Regions from separate parts of the Paenibacillus sp. IHBB 10380 genome, predicted to be linked through region 1. Evidence: riboswitches for the same ligand, from Rfam matches in the RefSeq annotation. Region 1 holds a riboswitch; each other region holds the start of a gene.
What was found. A riboswitch is a leader RNA that binds a small molecule or an ion and turns the genes downstream of it on or off. The one in region 1 is predicted to bind cobalamin.
Positions count from the first base shown of each region.

Region 1 (3,288 bases):
CCTTCCTTGGCCAAACGCATTGCAAGAAATGATTTTATCGATGTGAGCATGATTGGATCTGCTGCAATGGACTTGAAACGCGATCCAATTTCTTGGAGTGATCGTGGATGCTATAAGGAAGTACTTCAGGAATTAAAACTATTGTGGCATGTTTTAGTGAAATATGGAAAGCCACTTCGAAATTTTAAACTATAAGACTTTCTTTTCTCAATGAGATTGGATTTACATAGTAGTAAGTGCTTTAAACATACTCCCATTAATAATAATTTTAATAGTTTGGTAAATATTGAAAAACTTCCCTATAGTTCTTAATATAGTAACAATACTAATCGACAGTAGACAACACTATATTCACGCATCTAAAGCTCCTGGTCTGCCGGGGAATTTCGGAGAAGATGAATCAGCAGACAACCGCATCCACTAAGATAAGCTATCTAAGATGGTGGGGATTCGTGAATAAAAAGGTTAGCTAAGACAACTGCATTATGTTCTTTAATTAAATCGAGGAGGAGATATGAAAACAAAATTAAGTTTATTTATTAATCTAGCAGTGATCTTACTGCTATTTACTTTTGGGAACTCAATGACGACAACGCCTGGAAGTAGTTCTGGTAATGGAAATCCTGCAATTTTATTGTTTGTTCCATTGATCATTTTATTTGTAATACTGGTATTTCAGTGGGTCTATATGTTTAAGGACAAGAAGATACTTTTTAAAACAATAGTTATCATATTTTTAGTGATCGTGAGTCATTACATTGTAGGGGTATACTATCAATTAACTAGCTATCAGAAATACCGAATTTTTTTGGCTCAAGTATACGAAGAGAAATTTGGTTATATAGATTGGCAATACATTAATTCAATTACAACGGGACTGTCAATTCATATAAATAATCAATACTTCAATTTTAATACATATTTATTGATTGTAAGTCTATCACTATTTATATGGCTGCTGTACCAAGTGGTGAAACAGAGATTATTCATCCGAAAAGGATAGACGATCAAGGAAGTGGCTGACAAAGTTATTGCTGCCAATGGCGAAGATGAGGGTAGCTCCTTTCTTGTAGCATAAACTGTTGCCCTTCATAATAAGCCATAACTGAGCTTCTCGCGTATGCCCTATATAGATAGATCTCCTTCGAAATCGGTCTATTTTGTTATCTTCGAAACTAGCATAACTGCTGGCGTACACTAGCTAATTTAAGGGGGGACACGAACGTTACAAAATTTATATATTGCCATCCCATTTCTATATGCTATAATGATTTCGAATGGTACCCATTCACGTCATACCACAATACAAAAGTTTCAGGTAATGGAAGTTTGGTGCAAATCCAACGCGGTCCCGCCACTGTGATAGACTGGATGTTCAGTCTTAAGTCAGGTCATTTTCCTGGAAACTTTGAAAAACCAACCATTTCGAGGCGAAAGTGGCTGGTTTACAAGTCTAGTGTGACGATTTTCGCCTTCTAGGCTTTTTTTGTATGGATAAAGGTGGTACCGACGCTGATGTCGGGAGGGCCTGGCGATGGTGCCAAACAAGTACAAGGATGTACATTAGGTAACGGGTAGGTTCTTCAATGTCGAAGAATATGATACACAACGATGTGTATCTTTTTTATACAAAATGCGGTTGACGATTATCAGGATTAAGGTGTACAGTGGTGGTAGACAACTGTATGATTACTAGTTACACAATGGCGTGTACATATAACGAGCAAAGAGGCTTTTAAAGGAATTCGTTCTTTTAAAGGTCTCTTTTTTTGTTGCCAACTATTTCTTGGAGGTGCCCACATGGACAAAATTTCTTTTAAAACCGACATTTATATGGGACAAGGAGCGCTGAATCGCTTAGCAGAATGGCGGAACAAGCGGATCTTCATCGTCACGGATCCGTTCATGGTGAAATCGGGGATGATCAACCTGTTATTCGAAAGGCTGCATGAAAGCAATGAACAGTACATTTTCAGTAACATTGTACCCGATCCTCCAGTAGAAGTCGTGACAGAGGGGGTGGAGGCGCTTGGGACGTTTCGGGCCGACCTGATCATTGCTATTGGCGGAGGCTCCGCGATCGATGCGGCCAAGGCGATGAAAATTTTCGCTAAAAAAATCTTGGATCAGCGCGATATTCCGTTCGTGGCGATTCCGACAACCAGCGGAACCGGCTCGGAAGTGACGTCTTTTTCCGTCATCAGCGACAAGAAGAAAAACATCAAATACCCGCTTGTATCCGATGACATGCTTCCGGAGGAAGCGATTCTAGACCCTGAACTGGTCAAGAGCGTCCCGGATTTCATTACCGCCGATACGGGAATGGACGTGTTAACCCACGCGCTTGAAGCGTATGTGTCGACCAAAGCGAACGATATCTCCGACGCCTTGGCGGAGAAGGCGATCAAATTGGTGTTCGCTTATTTGCCAAGAGCCTACAAGGATGGGGGCGACCTTGAAGCGCGTGAAAAAATGCATAGTGCTTCGTGCATGGCAGGAATGGCGTTCAACATCACTTCGCTCGGACTTAACCATGGCATTGCGCATGTGGCTGGAGCCAAATTCAAGATTGCCCACGGGCGCATGAACTCGCTGCTATTGCCACATGTGATAGAATTCAATGCGGACTACAAGCCGGGATACGGTAAAGAGGCAAGTAATGCGACGGCTGCAAGATATGCCGAAATTGCCAAGAACCTGGGGCTACCGACTTCCAATGCGCGCAGCGGCGTGCGAAGTCTAGTACAGGTAATCAAGCAGCTTCAGAAACAATTACACATGCCGCAAACGCTTCGGGACTGTGGTGTAGATCAGAACACTTTAGAAGAGATGAGAGAGGCAATTGCCGAGGGTGCTCTGCATGATGGTTGTACGGCTACCAATCCGCGTGTTCCGACAGAAGCGGATGTCATCGAAATATTGAACAAAATGTTTCAATTAGGCTAACCGTATTGACAACGCTTGCATCTATAAATATAATGAAAACAACACAACGACGTGTTAATTAATAGTTAAAGCGAAGAGGCTTCTTAAAAATTCCACGTGAAATTTTAAGGGGCCTTTATATATTTTTTTTAGCTATTTTACGTGTTTCTTTCAAAGAGATGGGATGATGGTATGGACCAACAAAACGAAAAACAACGCGTCATTCAAGAGTATGTACCTGGGAAACAGGTAACGCTAGCTCATATTATTGCGAACCCCAACCAGGATATTTACAAGAAGCTGGGACTGGGATCCGATGCAAAAGATGCCATTGGCATTATGACCATAACGCCAAGCGAAGCC
Region 1 is NZ_CP010976.1:2,607,903-2,611,190, reverse strand. It holds gene UB51_RS11285 (DUF3626 domain-containing protein) at 1-195, shown strand, start outside; adenosylcobalamin (AdoCbl) riboswitch at 1,298-1,450, shown strand; gene UB51_RS11275 (1-propanol dehydrogenase PduQ) at 1,801-2,946, shown strand; gene UB51_RS11270 (BMC domain-containing protein) at 3,118-3,288, shown strand, end outside.

Region 2 (3,288 bases), 990 kb from region 1:
CCGAGGAAGTCGCACTTTGATCAATATTTGTTCAAAAGAGGGGCTCCAAGTAGGTGTCACAGCATCTCCAATCCATGGTAGCTGATGCACTAAAATCATAACGATATCTTTAATCGGTAGCTTTACTGAACCAATTCCGAGACAGATCAGTAAAGTTAGCACTAGCAGTATGATCCCTACTCCGCTATAACCCGCTAGCTTCTTGCTCATTATTTAAACAAGTCCGGATAGATAGCTTTTGCTACTTCTTTAAGCCCTGCCGTAGCTCTAGGCCCTGGACGGCTCAGCAAGTTATCATCCAATCCGAATATAGCTTCATTCTTCACAGCCGCTATTTGATCCCAACCACTGCGGCCTTTAATCATGTCATCCAGACCCTTTTTAGTCACATCATCAATGACATTCTTGGAATACAGAATGACATCAGGATTATCCTGTATAATCTTCTCTTCACTAATCTTATTCCAACCTACTGTATCGGAAGCTACGTTAATCCCACCCGCAAGAGTGATCAACTCATCCATAAATTCTCCCTTACCTACGGTCCAACCAGGGGAAAATTCTACATATACCTTCTTCTTTTGCTCGGGTGTAACAGATTTAACAGCTTCAATCACTTCATCACGTTCTTGTTTCATGTGATCCGTCACCACTTTAGCTTGTGCTTGATGATCCGTAATCTGGCCATATAATTCAATATTACTTAAGATATCATCTACTGTCTTGGGGTCTGTCTTAAAGATTCGAATTCCAAGATCACGTAGCTTCTTTACCGCTTCTTCGCTCATTGAAATACCTGTAAATACGATATCCGCTTCAGATGCAATAATAGCTTCCTCATTCGGCTTCATAACACCACCCATCTTAGGCTTGGACACCACAGCCTCCGGATAATCATCATAATCAGACACGCCTACAATTTCGTTATCAAGACCAATAGCGAATAGCGCCTCCGTCTCTGCAGGAGACACGGATACAATACGTTTAGGAGCCTCAGCGAAAGTGAAAGACTCTCCTGTTGAATCCTTTACGGTTAATGGATATACCGTTTTCAATTCCTCTGTTGCCTCTGGCTGTTCCGTAGTCGTTACAGGTTGCTCTACTGCTGGTGCATTCTGTGCTTGTTTGTTGTCTGCACCACATCCAGCAAGTGATAACGCTAGTACGAGTGCAAGTAGACCTGAGGTCCACAACTTCATTAATTTGTTCATAAGATTTCTGATCTCCCTTTCTATCTTGACTGGCTTATAACAACAAAAAAAACCTGATCCATTGTTCACAGAATCAGGGATTACGTCTACAAGACTTTATGTTGCTCATAAATGTCGAGAGTACTCTAGCTGGAGCTTTCACCCGTAAGTACTTATTTGCACACGTAACCCTTTCCACGAAGGACCGTCATTCTTCTCATAAGGCAGGTCTCCTGACTTACAGGTAAATCATATCCTAGCCTTCCCATTCTACCTTAGGGCAGAACAGTGACATATAAGGATATTCCCTGTTACACAGTGGCGGGACCGTACTGGATTTACACCAGCTTCCCTTTTAACCCGATTGAACAGCAAGTTAGAGAACTTACTCTCGGGACCTTAAGAATCAACAATATTAAATTTATTGTTTAAGCTACACATCTCTGTTGATTATAGGTGAAAAGCATAGCTGTTACAACCAAGTTTTTGTTGTTTCACCTTGTTGGTTCAATCTACTCGAGCAAAAATATATGATAATTCACATTCTATACAAATATGGATAGCTCAATATTCACTATGCAAAGTACCTGTCCAGCATCCATCATCTAAAGTAAGTAGCAACCTAACTAAGCTACCTGGTTCCACAGACATATCCCAAAAGGATAGCTGAGGAACACTCATCGTTATCAGCTGCCTAATCACCCCACCATGCGTAACAACGAACACCGATGGGATCGTACGATCTCGCCTATCCTCAAACGTCAATGGGATTAAGCTATTCAGAAAGTCCCTGATTCTTGCCTGAAAAAGATCCCAAGCCTCCCCATTTGGTGGAAAAACCGCCTGTGGGTGATCCAGCCATTCACAATACAGAGGGAGTCCGTTTAACTCTTCATATGTCTTTCCTTCCCAATCTCCAAAGTCCATCTCTCTCAAACGATTATCATAAATGGCAACGTCTAGAAGCTCAGGAGCTACGAAGGCTAGACTCTCTTGGCAACGTTTAAGATCACTACAGGCTACTTTACTAAACGTTCTACCGATGAGCTGTCTTCGCAGGGGGATCAGCTCCGCACGCGCTTCCCTTGTAATACTTATATCGCTGTGCCCTAAGTACCGTTTATCCACATTCCAGTGTGTTTTTCCATGGCGCATCAATAATAGCTCCAACGTCACTGCCATAATGTCCCTCCTACAACCCAGATAAGAAGTAGACCTACAACTATAAATGTCAAAGATGTCAGGATCATGAGTCTAATTGTAGCTTTAATATCACTAGCATTCATAACCCGAGTAGCTTCTCCCATATAAGCTCTGAAAGACACGATCCCTTGGTAACTATTCTCGCCACCCATTCGTATACCTAAGGCTCCAGCAACTGCTGATTCTGGATAGCCACTATTAGGACTAGGATGGAGTCTAGCATCATGCTTTACAGTTCTATACGCTCTCTTATCATCTAGTCGCATTATTCTAGCGCTAAAGATCAGTAATATAGCTGTTATTCTTGCTGGGATATAGTTGGCTATATCATCGAATCTAGCCGAAGCCCAGCCTAAATTCATGTACTTATCATTCTTGTAACCTACCATTGAATCCAACGTATTCACTGCTCGATATGCCATAGCAAGGGGAGCTCCACCAATCAGAGCATAGAATAAAGGAGATACAATGGCATCTACGATATTCTCAGCTACTGTCTCCACCGTTCCACGCACAACTTCTGGCTCCTCCAGATGTTCCGTGTCACGACCAACAATCATGCTAAGTGCCTGTCTAGCAGCAGGTAAGTCACCACGACTGAGGTGACCGAATACTTCCATACCCGCATCTTTTAATCCTTTAATGGCAATGGTTGTAGCTATAAGTATCGATTCTGCTATCCATGCAGCCCACGGATGGATCATATACAACCCTTTCAAAAGTCCCCAAGTCAGGGCAAAAGAACCCCCTACCACAACAATCGGTAAAAGTATGCCTGCCTTTTTTAGTGCTGTAGGACGGCTAAAGAACCTCCGTATCCACTTTTCTATACGTTTTATTGCTTTACCCATAAAAATAACAGGATGGGGTAGCCAGCGCGGGTCACCTATCCATA
Region 2 is NZ_CP010976.1:3,598,986-3,602,273, forward strand. It holds gene UB51_RS16085 (FecCD family ABC transporter permease) at 1-210, opposite strand, end outside; gene UB51_RS16090 (ABC transporter substrate-binding protein) at 210-1,211, opposite strand; cobalamin riboswitch at 1,397-1,607, opposite strand; gene UB51_RS16095 (histidine phosphatase family protein) at 1,755-2,372, opposite strand; gene cbiB (adenosylcobinamide-phosphate synthase CbiB) at 2,363-3,288, opposite strand, start outside.
Region 2: linked by a shared signal. The riboswitch ahead of UB51_RS16090 (ABC transporter substrate-binding protein) and the one ahead of UB51_RS11275 (1-propanol dehydrogenase PduQ) in region 1 are both predicted to bind cobalamin.

Region 3 (3,288 bases), 2.8 Mb from region 1:
GCGAGACGGCGAAACGATTGGTGAAATACAGATTCAAATAGGGAATGACGAGTCCAGAACCAATTCCAATGATGAGCTGTACTAAGGCGAATTGACCTATGATTTTGTATTCAGATTTCAATGTGCGATTGCGGACGGGCACAGTCTGAGGAACAACTGTGGGTGTAGCGTGGATAGATTTAACTGCTTTAGATGGCTCAATGATGAGTAATAGCGGAATAAACGCAGCAAACGTAGCGATCCCTCCGGTAGTTAGTACGATCTGCAAACTTGAAACCCGATTCACCCCAAGACCTTGAAGCATATCTGCTAGAATCCCACCACCCATGCTTCCAATGACCTGTGAAGCTAACACAAGGGATGAATAATAGCTAAAAACCCGTAGGCGCTGTGAAACAGGGACACTCTCGGCTAGAAAGGGTATAGCGAGTACTTGGAATATCGAAGTGAATAGTCCAGTCAAGACGGCAAAGGACAGTAGATTGAACTCGGTCACTAGGAAAGAGCGCCCAATGAAAGCAAGACCGGTGAATAGAGCTCCAATAATTAATAGACGCTTACGACTTGTTCGGTCACCAAGTAGTCCGACAGGAATGAACATGAGCGCCGTAGCTAAGGACTGAATACTAATGATCCTTCCATTCATGGCATCCGCATAACCAAGACCTTGGATAAACAGATTATATAATACGGAGAACATACCGCCTCCGATCTGAAATAAGATATTGGCTAGAAAAAATAATTTGATATTACGAGATAAACTGTTCCATTCTCTCATCATTCGTTGTATGAAATTCACGATATTCCCCCTAACTCTCTACGAACTAATCTTACTATTCTAGCAGTTATAGTAGTGACAAGGGAATGATTTTTTAATCCAAGTATCCCTATTGAGTTGACAGTAATTGAATGTCGGGGTATGATCATAAATATAATCATTACCGTTGAATAAAAATACAATTGCATGTATAATATTCATCGTAATGAATGCTTGTGAAATTGAATAATGTGGAATTAGGTGCTTCAGTTGAACGAATTGAAGCTTAAAAGGGAAGTTCGGTGTAATACCGACGCGGTCCCGCCACTGTAACAGAGGAGTCACTGCTATATAGCCACTGATTGTATAATCGGGAAGGTAAGCAGATGGATTACGATTCTGGAGCCAGGAGACCTGCCTATTTTGACAGCACTGCGTTTACCTACGGGAGATAGGAAGGTGTTAGAGATGGCCGCCAAATCAGGCATATTCAAAAGGCATCTTTATCCTCTTTGTGTTGGGTAAAGATGTCTTTTTGCTATGAACATATAAAGAGATTTGAAATAAGAGGAGGCACATTAACGACATGGTAAAGAGTAGTAATCTAGGGTACCCACGTATTGGCGCGAACCGCGAATGGAAAAAAACGCTTGAATCTTTCTGGGCGGGTAAGATTAATGAAGAGGATCTGATTCATCAATTAGAATCTATCCGATTAGACCATTTAAAGCTCCAACAAAGCAAGGGGATCGATCTCATTCCCTTGAATGATTTCACATTCTATGATCACATCCTGGATACGTCTGCTATGTTCGGTCTTGTTCCAGATCGCTTTGATTATGAGGGTGGGGTTGTTCCAGTCTCCACTTATTACGCGATGGCGAGAGGTGACAAGAATGGGACGGCATGTGAAATGACGAAATGGTTCAATACGAACTATCATTACATTGTGCCAGAATTGAATGGAGCTACTCCAGCTCTGACTAAGAATCAGCCGCTACATGCCTATCGTGAAGCTAAGGAAAAGTTAGGTATTGAAGGTAAGCCCGTATTGGTGGGTCTGTATACGTTCTTGAAGCTTGCTAAAGGATATGCAGCAGATCAACTGGATGCATTAATTGAGCAGTTCCTACCCCTATATAGCCAGATTCTACAAGAGCTGGAGCAAGAGGGTGTGCAGTGGATTCAGATCGATGAGCCTATTCTAGTGACTTCTTTAACGAAACAAGATAGAGAGAGAGTTCAGCATATTTATACAGTGTTGCATGCGGCTGCACCTAAGCTTAACATCATGCTACAGACGTATTTTGAAGCAGTTGATCATTATGAAGAAGTGATCTCGCTTCCAGTTCAGGGGTTCGGACTTGACCTTGTTCATGGACTAGAACAGAATTTGCAATCGATTAAAAAGTTCGGATTCCCAGAAGGAAAAACACTTGGTGCAGGTCTGATTGACGGACGTAACATTTGGCGTTCAAGTCTTGAATCTCCACTCCAATTGTTGAAAGAGCTATCTGAATTCGTATCTTATGATCGGATTGTGGTACAGCCTTCTTGCAGTCTACTGCATGTTCCGGTTAGCACTAAACCAGAGACGGCAATAGATCCTGTGTTAAAAGAGGCTTTAGCTTATGCGGATGAGAAGTTAGATGAGATTGTTCTTCTTGTCCAAGCTGCTAGCGGTCAAGAGGGTACAGATGCGAAGCTAAGTAATAGTAGAAACGCAGTCGAAGCGCTTAATGCGTCTCAGTCAAGAAATCGTGTTGAAGTTCGACAAGCTGCTGCGAATAGGGATTCACAGCCGTCGACAAGAAAGAGTGCCTTCAATAAACGCCAAGTTAGTCAGCAAGAGAAATGGCAGCTTCCATTCCTGCCGACAACGACAATCGGGAGTTTCCCACAGTCACCAGAGGTCAGAAAGGCTCGCCAAAGCTTCCGAAAAGGAGAATGGAGTAACGAGCAATATGAGAAGTTCATTCAAGATCAGATTCAAATATGGATTAAAATTCAAGAAGAGATTGGCATAGACGTACTCGTTCATGGTGAATTCGAACGAACGGATATGGTTGAATTCTTCGGCGAGAAATTGAATGGATTTGCCTTTACGTTGAATGGTTGGGTACAATCCTATGGTTCACGCTGCGTGAAACCTCCGGTTATTTACGGAGATGTGGAGTTCATTGCTCCGATGACCGTGAAAGAAAGTGTCTATGCCCAGTCTTTAACGGACAAACCCGTAAAAGGGATGTTGACAGGTCCATTGACGATATTGAACTGGTCCTTTGTACGTGATGATCTTCCTCGTAATGAAGTGGCCTTCCAGATTGCACTGGCATTAAGGGAGGAAGTTGAGGCCTTAGAGAAGGCTGGAATTGAGATGATTCAAGTCGATGAACCTGCACTTCGAGAAGGACTACCATTGAAGAAAGAGAAGTGGGATAGCTATCTGGAAGATTCCATTCTTGCTTTCCGTCTATCTACATCAACCGTAAAAGACACAACCCAAATTCATACACATATGTGTTATTGTG
Region 3 is NZ_CP010976.1:5,440,433-5,443,720, forward strand. It holds gene UB51_RS24655 (MFS transporter) at 1-799, opposite strand, end outside; cobalamin riboswitch at 1,000-1,193, shown strand; gene metE (5-methyltetrahydropteroyltriglutamate--homocysteine S-methyltransferase) at 1,344-3,288, shown strand, end outside.
Region 3: linked by a shared signal. The riboswitch ahead of metE (5-methyltetrahydropteroyltriglutamate--homocysteine S-methyltransferase) and the one ahead of UB51_RS11275 (1-propanol dehydrogenase PduQ) in region 1 are both predicted to bind cobalamin.